2 regions of the Nonomuraea sp. NPDC001636 genome follow, and region 2 is predicted to be linked to the other one. Evidence: riboswitches for the same ligand, from Rfam matches in the RefSeq annotation. Region 2 holds a riboswitch; the other holds the start of a gene.
The links. Region 2 has a riboswitch for cyclic di-AMP ahead of ABT158_RS11145 (CHAP domain-containing protein). Riboswitches for the same ligand answer to the same signal wherever they lie in the genome.

Region 1 (4,663 bases), on a different contig from region 2:
GACGGCGCGGCGTTTGGACACCGTCATCAGCCAGGCGCCCGGGTTGCGTGGCACGCCCGATTCCGGCCACTGCTCCAGGGCCGCGACCAGCGCGTCCTGGGCCAGCTCCTCGGCCAGGCCGACGTCGCGGACCAGCCCGGCCAGGCCGGCGATGAGCCGGGGCGCCTCGATCCGCCAGACCGCCTCGATCGCCCGGTGGGTGTCGGAAGCCATCACCGGCTCATGACACCAGCACCGTCCGGGGTCCGCAAGCCGAGGTCAGCTCTCCCGCCCGCCCAGACGCCGGCGCATGGCCCTCTCCCGCTCGACCTCCGCCGGGTCGGACGAGGCCGCGTCGGGCGCGTCGGAGGCGTCGTACACTCGCCACACGTCCAGGCCGATCCCGTCATAGCCCTCCGGGACGGGCACGCGCATGGCCCATTCCAGAGCCTCCTCCCTGGACTTCACCTGGATCAGCCAGAACCCCGCGATCAGCTCCTTGGCCTCGGCGAACGGGCCGTCGATCACCGTGGCCCGGCCGCCGCTGTAGGCGATCTGCGCGCCCTGCGAGCTCGGGTAGAGCCCTTCGGCGGCCAGCAGCACCCCGGCCTTGGCCAGCGCCTCGTTGTAGGCGTGCATGTTGTCGACGAGCTCCTGGCTGGGCAGCGCCCCGGCCTCGGTCTCCCCGTTGGCCTTGCCGACGATCATGAATTTCATCCTGCCGTCCCTTCCGTCCGCGGCCCCGGGGCGGAGCCGGCCTCGCCGAAGCGTCGAACGGGCGCCGGCCGGATCGACACGCGGGCGCGGGCCGTCCGCTTCCAGGGCACCGTACCGGTCGTGCGGGCGGGTGGCCGATGTGCCATCCTCGCCCCATGCCCCGACCCGCACCAGACGCCTCCGTCCCCAACCGGGCCCTGTGGGACGAGCGCGCCCGCGTCCACGGCTCCACCGCGGCCGACCGGTTCTACGACGTCGACGCCTTCCTCGCCGGCCGGCAGACCCTCTACCCGCTCGAACGCCGCCTGGCCGGCGACGTCGCCGGCCGGGACCTGCTCCACCTGCAGTGCCACTTCGGCCTGGACACGCTGAGCTGGGCACGTCTCGGTGCGCGGGTGACCGGCGTCGACTTCTCCCCGGTGGCGGTCGCGCGCGCCCGCGACCTGGCGGCCAGGGCCGGGCTGGCGGCCACGTTCGTGGAGGCCGACACGCAGCGGCTGCCGGCGGAGCTGGCCGGCGGCTTCGACGTGGCGGTGGCCACGTACGGCGTGTTGTGCTGGATCGGCGACCTGGACGGCTGGATGCGCGGCGCGGCCATGGCGCTGCGGCCGGGCGGGCGGCTGGTGCTGGTCGACCTGCATCCGGCCTACCAGACGGTGGCCTCGCTCGACCCGCTGGTGGCCGACTGGCCCTACGGCGGCGGCCAGGCCCACCGGGAGACGGTGACCGGCACGTACGCCGACGCCGCGGTGGTGACCGAGACGCACGAGGCGGTCGAGTACCCGTACTCGGTGGGCGAGATCGTCACGGCGGCGGCGCGGGCCGGGTTCACGGTGGCCGAGCTGGGCGAGCACGTCGAGACCGACCTCGACCCGCGCGGCCTGCTGCCCGAGGGCCCGGACGGCCGGTACCGGTTCCCGTTCGGGGACTCGCACCTGCCGATCCTCTACTCGCTGGTGGCGGTCCGGCCCTGAGACGCGGCGAGCGCGCGCCCCTCGTGCGGGACGCGCGCTCGGAGCGGCGCGGAGGTCAGCTGGCGTACTGCGGGTAGCCGTAGCCGACGACCTGCGACTTCGGACGGACGCGCTCCTCGACCTTGCCGTTGCCGGTGTTGCCCTCGATCGTGGAGATGGTGCCGTCGCCGTTGTCCTTGACGACGAAGCCGACATGCTGGATGGCGTCCAGGCTCTTGCTGCCGCCCCAGGAGAAGAAGACCACCGCGCCGGGCCTGGCCTCGGCGCCCCAGCGGTCGTTGGCGGCGAACCACTTGGCGTGGGCGACGGTCCAGGCGTCCCAGCCGACCTGCGGCCGGGCGCCGGTCTGCTCGCCGACCCAGGAGACGAAGATCGAGCACCAGGGGGCATTCAGGTACATGGCGCGGGTGCCGCCGTCGCGGGCGATGGTCTCGGCGGCGCGCTGGGAGTCGGCGTACCACTTCTGGAACTTGGTGCCGCCGCCGTAGGCGTTCTCGGAGGTGCCGACCTGGGCCTTGGCCATCGCCAGGACCTGCTGGGCGGTGACGTTGACCTGGGTCTCCTCCGCCTTGCGGGTCTGGGCGGCGGCCTGCGGCGCGACGGCCGAGTGGCCGGCCGCGGCGGCCGGGCCGGCGCTGTCGGCGGCGGCGGCGGTGGCGTGGCCGCCGATGGCGGAGGCGAGGATGGCCGCGCCGAGCGCGGCGTGGGCGTAGGTGATCTTCGGGGCACGGATGGGACGGTGCTTGGCCATCGAGGGCATTAACTCCTTGCTTCCATGCCGCTTACCGGGTTAGCTGACGGGTTCGGACGTGGAAGCTGCCCTACGGCACCGAAGTGCCGATTCACCCCAAAGGACGTGGGTCCCCGGTTCCGCCCGGAGGCGGATTCAGCGGTCACAGGACGATCCTGTGAAATGTCGTGCGATGGTTGGACAAAGCCGGACAAACCGGACGTCTGCCGCGAGATGCCCCACAAGGTAATACATCGGGCAAGAGTCAGGCAAGTGGCTAAAGGTCCAGCTAGGAGAGTTGCGCCCGCGCTTCGGCCAGAAGCCCCATCATGGCAAGGGATTCGTCAAGGGGCATGATCGCGCTCTCCGTGCGGCCCTCGATCGTGGCCGTGCGCACCTCGCGCAGCTCGCCCGCGTAACCGTTGTCGGCCGGGTCGAGCACCAGCTCCTCCGTCTCCATCGACGGCCCCGACAGCAGCACCCGCCGCGGCGCCCAGAACGGCGCCAGGATGTCGGCCCGCATCGACGTGCCCACCACGCTCGCGTCGTTGGCATGATGCGCCAGCAGCGAGACGTCCACCAGCGCCCGCCGCCCGCCTGGGTACAGCAGCAGCCCGCCGGCCTCGGCGTCGACCCCGCTGGGCGCCAGCGAGCCGGCCATGCGCAGCTCCGCGGGCATGCCGAGCAGCAGCTGGGCCAGCCCGAACGGGTAGATTCCCAGGTCGAGCAGGGCCCCGCCGCCCAGCTCCGGCGCCCACAGCCGGTGGGCGGGGTCATAGGGCAGCGCGAAGCCGAACGAGGCCCGCACCGACCGGATCTCACCGAAGCGCGGATCGGCCGCCACCTGCTGGATGAGCGGGTTGAAGCGCATCCACATGGCCTCCATGAGGAAGACCCCGGCCGCGCGGGCCAGCGCCACCATGCGCTCGGCGTCGGCCACGTCGGCCGCCAGCGGCTTCTCGCACAGCACCGACTTGCCCGCCGCGATGGCGGCCTCGGCCACCTCCAGGTGCTGGGCGTGCGGCGTGGCGACGTAGATCGCGTCGACGGCCGGATCGGCGCACAGGGCCTCGTAGGAGCCGTAGGCCGACTCCGCGCCCAGCTCGTCGGCCAGCGCCCGCGCCCTGAGCGGGCTCCGCGAGCCGACGGCGGCCACCCGCATGCCGGGCTCGGCCACGATGGCCGACCCCACGGTACGCGCGATGCCGCCGGTCGCCGCTATTCCCCAGGTGAAATCTCGCACGACCGAGATCGTAGAGCGCTCAGGTCAGGTTGAACGAGTCGGGGTCGGGCCCGATCCGCCGCCCCGCGTTCATCGCGCCGATGGCCGCCATGTCCTCGGTGTCGAGGATGAAGTCGAACACGTCGATGTTCTCCTCGATCCGCGACGGCGTGACCGACTTGGGGATCACCACGTTGCCGAGCTGCAGGTGCCAGCGGAGCACGATCTGGGCGGGCGTCTTGCCGTACTTCTCCGACAGCACGCGCAGCGCCGGGTCGGCCAGCAGCCCCTTGCCCTGCCCGAGCGGGCTCCACGCCTCGGTCAGGATGCCGTTGGCCTCGTGGAAGGCCCGCATCTCGCGCTGCTGGAAGTACGGGTGGAGCTCGATCTGGTTGATCGACGGCGTGATGTCGGTCTCCTCCATCAGCCGGGTCAGGGTGGCGACCGTGAAGTTGGAGACCCCGATGGCCTTGGCCCGGCCGTCCCGATAGATCTTCTCCAGCGCCCGCCAGGCCTGCACGTACCTGTCCTGCTCCGGGACCGGCCAGTGAATCAGGAAAAGATCTACGTAGTCGAGGCCCAGGCGGGCCAGGCTCTCGTCGAAGGCCTGCTCGGCGCGCCCGTGGTCGCCGTTCCACAGCTTGGTGGTGACGAACACCTTCTCCCGTGGCACCCCGGCGGCGCGCACGGCCCGGCCGACGCCCTCCTCGTTCTCGTAGGCGGCGGCGGTGTCGACGTGCCGGTATCCGGCGCGCAGCGCGGTCGTCACCGCGTGCTCGGCGTCGTCGGCAGAGACCTGCCAGACGCCGAAGCCGAGCTGTGGTATCTGCACACCGTCGGTGTTGAGCATCAGCGAGTTCATACCCTCCATTGTTCACGTGTCGTTTCTTGCGGCTTAAGCAGGCCGGGCTACCTTGAGGCGGGTCGTGCAAGGCTATCCACCGGCTGGGGGAAACAGAGTGGTCAGACAGGCGTCGGCCTGGGTGGAGTCTCCGCTCCAGATGCTGTGCGCCGTCGAGGCCCACCATGCCGGGCTGCTCG
Region 2 (4,663 bases):
AGCCGCTGGTGTCGATGTTCTTGACGTGGTAGCCGCGCTGGTAGATGCCCCACTGGACGAAGTAGCCCAGCACCTTGTTGCCGCCGCCACCGCCGCCGCCCGTGGTGGTCGCGGTGATCTGGTTGCTGTCGGCCGAGCGGTTGCCCGCCGCGTCACGCGCGCGCACGGTGTAGTTGTAGGAGGTGTTGGCGCTGAGGCCGGTGTCGTTGTACGTGGTGCCCGTGACGGTGGTGACCAGGGTGCCGCCGCGGTAGATCTCGTAGCCGGTCACGGCCACGTTGTCGGTGGAGGCGTTCCAGGCCAGCGAGACGCTGTTGTTGCTGACGCCGGTCGAGCGCAGGCTGCCGGGCACCGTCGGCGGGGTCTTGTCGTCGCCGCCACCGCCGCCGGTGGTCGTCGCGGTGATCTGGTTGCTGTTGGCCGAGCGGTTGCCGGCCGCGTCACGCGCCCGCACGGTGTAGCTGTAGGCGGTGTTCGCGGTGAGGCCGGTGTCGTTGTACGTGGTGCCCGTGACGGTGGTGACCAGGGTGCCGCCGCGGTAGATCTCGTAGCCGGTCACGGCCACGTTGTCGGTGGAGGCGTTCCAGGCCAGGGCCACGCTCGTGTCCGTGACGCTGGTCGAGCGCAGGTTGCCCGGCACGGAGGGCGCGGTCGTGTCGCTGCCGCCGCCACCGGAGACCTTCCACAGCGCCGCCACGTTCGGCGGCTCCCAGCCGGGCTGGGAGGTGTGCGCCTGGAGGCAGACGTAGTCGACGCCGTTGTAGGTGACGACCGTGCCCGCCGTGTAGGCGGTCCACGGGGCCCAGGCCGCCGCGTACGCCACCGTGCTGGTGGAGGCGAGCGCCGGGGCGGCCACGGCCACGGTGAGGGGCAGGGCCAATGCCGCCATTCCCGCCAGGACCTTGCTCAGAATGGTGTGTTTCATGTCGCTCCGACATCCGTTGGGGGGTGTGTGGGGAGTGGGATGGGAGACTTCTGGGGAAACTATTAGGAAAGTTTCCTTTAAGTTGTGAATCGACGGTAGCTTCTGCCTGGGGGAGCGTCAATACGTATCGGTCAGGTGTCCGTAATCGTGCCGGTCAGACCCCGGATGCGCCCGTTCACGAGGGGATAACGGTTCAGGAACGGGGGCTGACGGCGGGGTGAGCCGTGGCTCAGCATTGGAGCGTGGCAGGAATCTCCGCCTGGCGGCGGACGCCCACGCGACGCGGGCCCTACGTGGTCCGCGCGGTCGCGGAGTTACGGTCCTGGCCGTCGCTGAACGTCAGCGGCACCGGTCAGCAGGTCGCCTTCGCCGTACACGGAACCGAGATCCTGCGCCTGGCCGGCCGGGACGAGATCCACGTACGGCTCACCGCCCCCGCCATCGGCCGCCTGGAGCCCTATCTGCGGGCGTGCGACCAGGTCCATGCCTGCCGCGACCGCGCCTGGGTCGCCGTACAGGTCGACGCCGAGCCCGATCTGGAATTGTTGCTGGCGCTCACGAGCGTGGCGATAAAGGCGCACGTGGCGTGAACCGATTCGGTGCGTAGCGTCTCTCCCACGCAGCGTCGAATTCATTGCCGTGATTTGCCCGGGAATTACTCGCCGGGTAGCTTGGTTGTACACAGCCGAACGGGGAGTCGTCCCAGGTAGGGATGGCATTGCCTGGGAATTACCCAAGCGGGACCCGTGTTGTACAGAATCGATGCGGACATCACCGCATCCGGGCGTCGCACATATACCTTCAGGCCCTTTCCCGGGCCCGGGAAGACGATGCGTCAGCCCTTTGCCTGACCAAGAGACCGCTGAATCCGCCTGTGCGCGGAACCGGGGACCCATGTGTCCAATGGGGTGAATCGGCGCCGAGTGCCGTAGGGCAGCTTCCCGCCCGAACCCGTCAGCTAACCCGGCAAGCGGCACGGAAGCACAAGGAGTAACACCCTCATGGCCAAGCACCGTCTTCACCGTGCCTACAAGCTCGACCTCGCCAAGATCGCTCTCGGCACGACCGCCGTCGCCGGCGTGCTCGGCACGCACGCGGCAGTGAACGCCGACACCACCGCCACCGCCCACACCGCCACCCAGACCGCCAAGGTCGCCGGCGTGGCCGCCCAGCCGCGCGTCGCGCAGAACAGCGCCGCCGACGAGAGCGCCAAGGGCAAGGTCAACGTCACCGCCGCCCAGGTGCTGGCCACGGCCCGCGCCCAGGTCGGCACCTCCGAGGACGCCAACGGCGGCGGCACCAAGTTCCAGAAGTGGTACGCCGACTCCCAGCGCGCCGCCGAGACCGCCGCGCGTGACGGCGGCAACCGCGCCATGTACCTGAACGCCCCCTGGTGCTCGATGTTCGTCTCCTGGGTCGGCGAGCAGACCGGCGCCCGCCCGCAGGTCGGCTGGGACGCCTACACCGTGACCCACGCCAAGTGGTTCGCCGCCAACAACCGGTGGGGCACCGAGGCCAAGCCCGGCGCCGTCGTCTTCTTCTCCTGGAGCGGCAGCAAGAGCCTGAGCGACATCCAGCACGTCGGCTTCGTCGTCAAGGACAACGGCGACGGCACGATCTCCACGATCGAGGGCAACACCGGCAACGGCAAGGTCGAGCAGCGTGTCCGGCCGACCTCGCAGGTCGTCGGCTACGGCTACCCGTCCTACGCCGCCTGACCCTTCCGAGCCAAGAGCGCATTCCCTGCGGGGAGTGCGCTCTTTCGCGTTTCAGGGCCGCCGGTGCCGGTGGACCAGGGCCGCCGCGGCCTGCCCGGCCGAGCGGGCCGCGCCCGGCTCCTCGGAGATCATCGCGGTGACCGTGGCGCCGTCGATCAGGGTGAGCAGCTGCTCGGCGAGCAGGCCGGGGTCCCCGGCGCCCGCCTCCTCGGCGAGCGAGCGCAGGTAGGCGCGCAGGCGCTCCTTGTGCTCGCGCACCGCCGTACGGACGGCGGCCGAACCGGCGCCCAGCTCGGCGAAGGCGTTGGCGAACCCGCAGCCGCGGAAGTCGTCCTCGGCGAACCAGCGTTCCAGCCACGCGAAGACCGCCGGGATGCGGTCGCCGGCGTCGGCCACGTACGCGGTGAGCGAGGCCATCCAGCGTTCGTCGCGCCGCCGCAGATAGGCCACGACCAGCGCCTCCTTCGACGGGAAACACTGGTAGAGGCGTTTCAGCGAGACGCCGGAGGCGGCCCGGATCTCGTCCATGCCGACCGCCTGCACGCCGCGGCGGTAGAACAGGTCGCCCGCGGCGTCCAGCAGCCGCTGCTCGTGATCCATGACACCCCTCCAGGTGCTTGCCGCGGAGAACGATCGTTCTCTACGCTAGCGCACAACCCGGGAGAACGACCGTTCTCTCGATCGGAGAGGACAGCCCATGACCCGCCCGCCCGTCCCGCCGTTCACCGATGAGACCGCCCGGATCAAGGTCCAGGCCGCCGAGGACGCCTGGAACACCCGCGACCCCGACCGCGTCGCGCTCGCGTACACCGAGGACTCCGTGTGGCGCAACCGCGGCGAGTTCGTCACCGGCCGCGCCGAGATCGCGGAGTTCCTGCGCCGCAAGTGGGCCCGCGAGCTGGACTACGCCCTGCGCAAGGAGCTGTGGGCGGTCACCGGCGACCGCATCGCCGTCCGCTTCCAGTACGAGTCCCGCGACGCCGCCGGCCAGTGGTGGCGCAGCTACGGCAACGAGCAGTGGGAGTTCGACGCCTCCGGACTGATGCGCCGCCGGGAGGCCAGCATCAACGACGTCGCCATCGCCGAGGAGGAACGCCGCATCTTCGGCTCCCGCCCGCCGTCCGAGCACGGCGTGGACGTCCTCGGCATCCGCCACGCCGAGATCGCCGGGGTAAGGTCGGAAGGCCGATCGTAGGAGGTCTGACATGGCGGTCTTGCTGCTGGGCACCCTCGACACCAAGGGGGAGGAGTACGCCCTCGTCCGCGAGCTGATCATCCGGGCCGGCCAGGGCGTCGTCCTCATGGACACCGGCGTCATGGGCGCCCCCGCGCTGGCCGCCGACGTCCCCGCCGAGGCCGTCGCGCGGGCCGCGGGCACCGGCCTCGACCGGCTCAGGAGCGCCGGCGACCGCGGCGCCGCGCTCGCGGCCATGGCGGCCGGGGCCACCGCCCTGGCCAAGGACCTGCACGCCCGCGGCGAGCTGAGCGGCGTGCTCGCGCTCGGCGGCAGCGGCGGCTCCTCCATCGCCGCCGCCGTCATGCGGGCGCTGCCCGTCGGCCTGCCCAAGCTGCTCGTCTCGACCATGGTCAGCGGCGACGTCTCGGCCTACGTCGGGGAGACCGACGTGACGCTCATGTACAGCGTCGTCGACGTCGCGGGCGTCAACTCCGTCTCCCGCCGCATCCTGACCAACGCCGCCGCCGCGATCAGCGCGATGGCCGCCTCCTACGACGCCGGCGCCGAGCCGTCCGGGGAGGACAAACCGCTGGTCGCGGCCACGATGTTCGGCGTCACCACGCCCGCCGTCGACGCCGCGCGGGCCCGGCTGGAGTCCCTGGGCTACGAGGTGCTGGTCTTCCACGCCACCGGCTCGGGCGGCCGGGCCATGGAGGCGCTGGCGGCCGGCGGCCACTTCGCCGGGGTCCTCGACCTGACCACCACCGAGCTGGCCGACGAGCTCGTCGGCGGCGTGCTGTCGGCCGGCCCCGACCGCCTGACCGCCGCCGGGCGGGCCGGCAT

Region 1: linked by a shared signal. The riboswitch ahead of ABT158_RS06855 (CHAP domain-containing protein) and the one ahead of ABT158_RS11145 (CHAP domain-containing protein) in region 2 are both predicted to bind cyclic di-AMP.

The regions. Positions count from the first base shown of each region.
Region 1 is NZ_JBEOZT010000002.1:679,257-683,919, reverse strand. Features, by position in the region: gene ABT158_RS06870 (RNA polymerase sigma factor) at 1-213, opposite strand, end outside; gene ABT158_RS06865 (YciI family protein) at 259-696, opposite strand; gene ABT158_RS06860 (class I SAM-dependent methyltransferase) at 852-1,670, shown strand; gene ABT158_RS06855 (CHAP domain-containing protein) at 1,726-2,421, opposite strand; cyclic di-AMP (ydaO/yuaA leader) riboswitch at 2,435-2,572, opposite strand; gene ABT158_RS06850 (Gfo/Idh/MocA family protein) at 2,690-3,643, opposite strand; gene ABT158_RS06845 (aldo/keto reductase) at 3,663-4,484, opposite strand; gene ABT158_RS06840 (hypothetical protein) at 4,582-4,663, shown strand, end outside.
Region 2 is NZ_JBEOZT010000004.1:309,825-314,487, forward strand. Features, by position in the region: gene ABT158_RS11135 (glycosyl hydrolase family 18 protein) at 1-925, opposite strand, end outside; gene ABT158_RS11140 (luciferase domain-containing protein) at 1,168-1,515, shown strand; cyclic di-AMP (ydaO/yuaA leader) riboswitch at 1,776-1,912, shown strand; gene ABT158_RS11145 (CHAP domain-containing protein) at 1,927-2,643, shown strand; gene ABT158_RS11150 (TetR/AcrR family transcriptional regulator) at 2,695-3,243, opposite strand; gene ABT158_RS11155 (nuclear transport factor 2 family protein) at 3,341-3,838, shown strand; gene ABT158_RS11160 (Tm-1-like ATP-binding domain-containing protein) at 3,849-4,663, shown strand, end outside.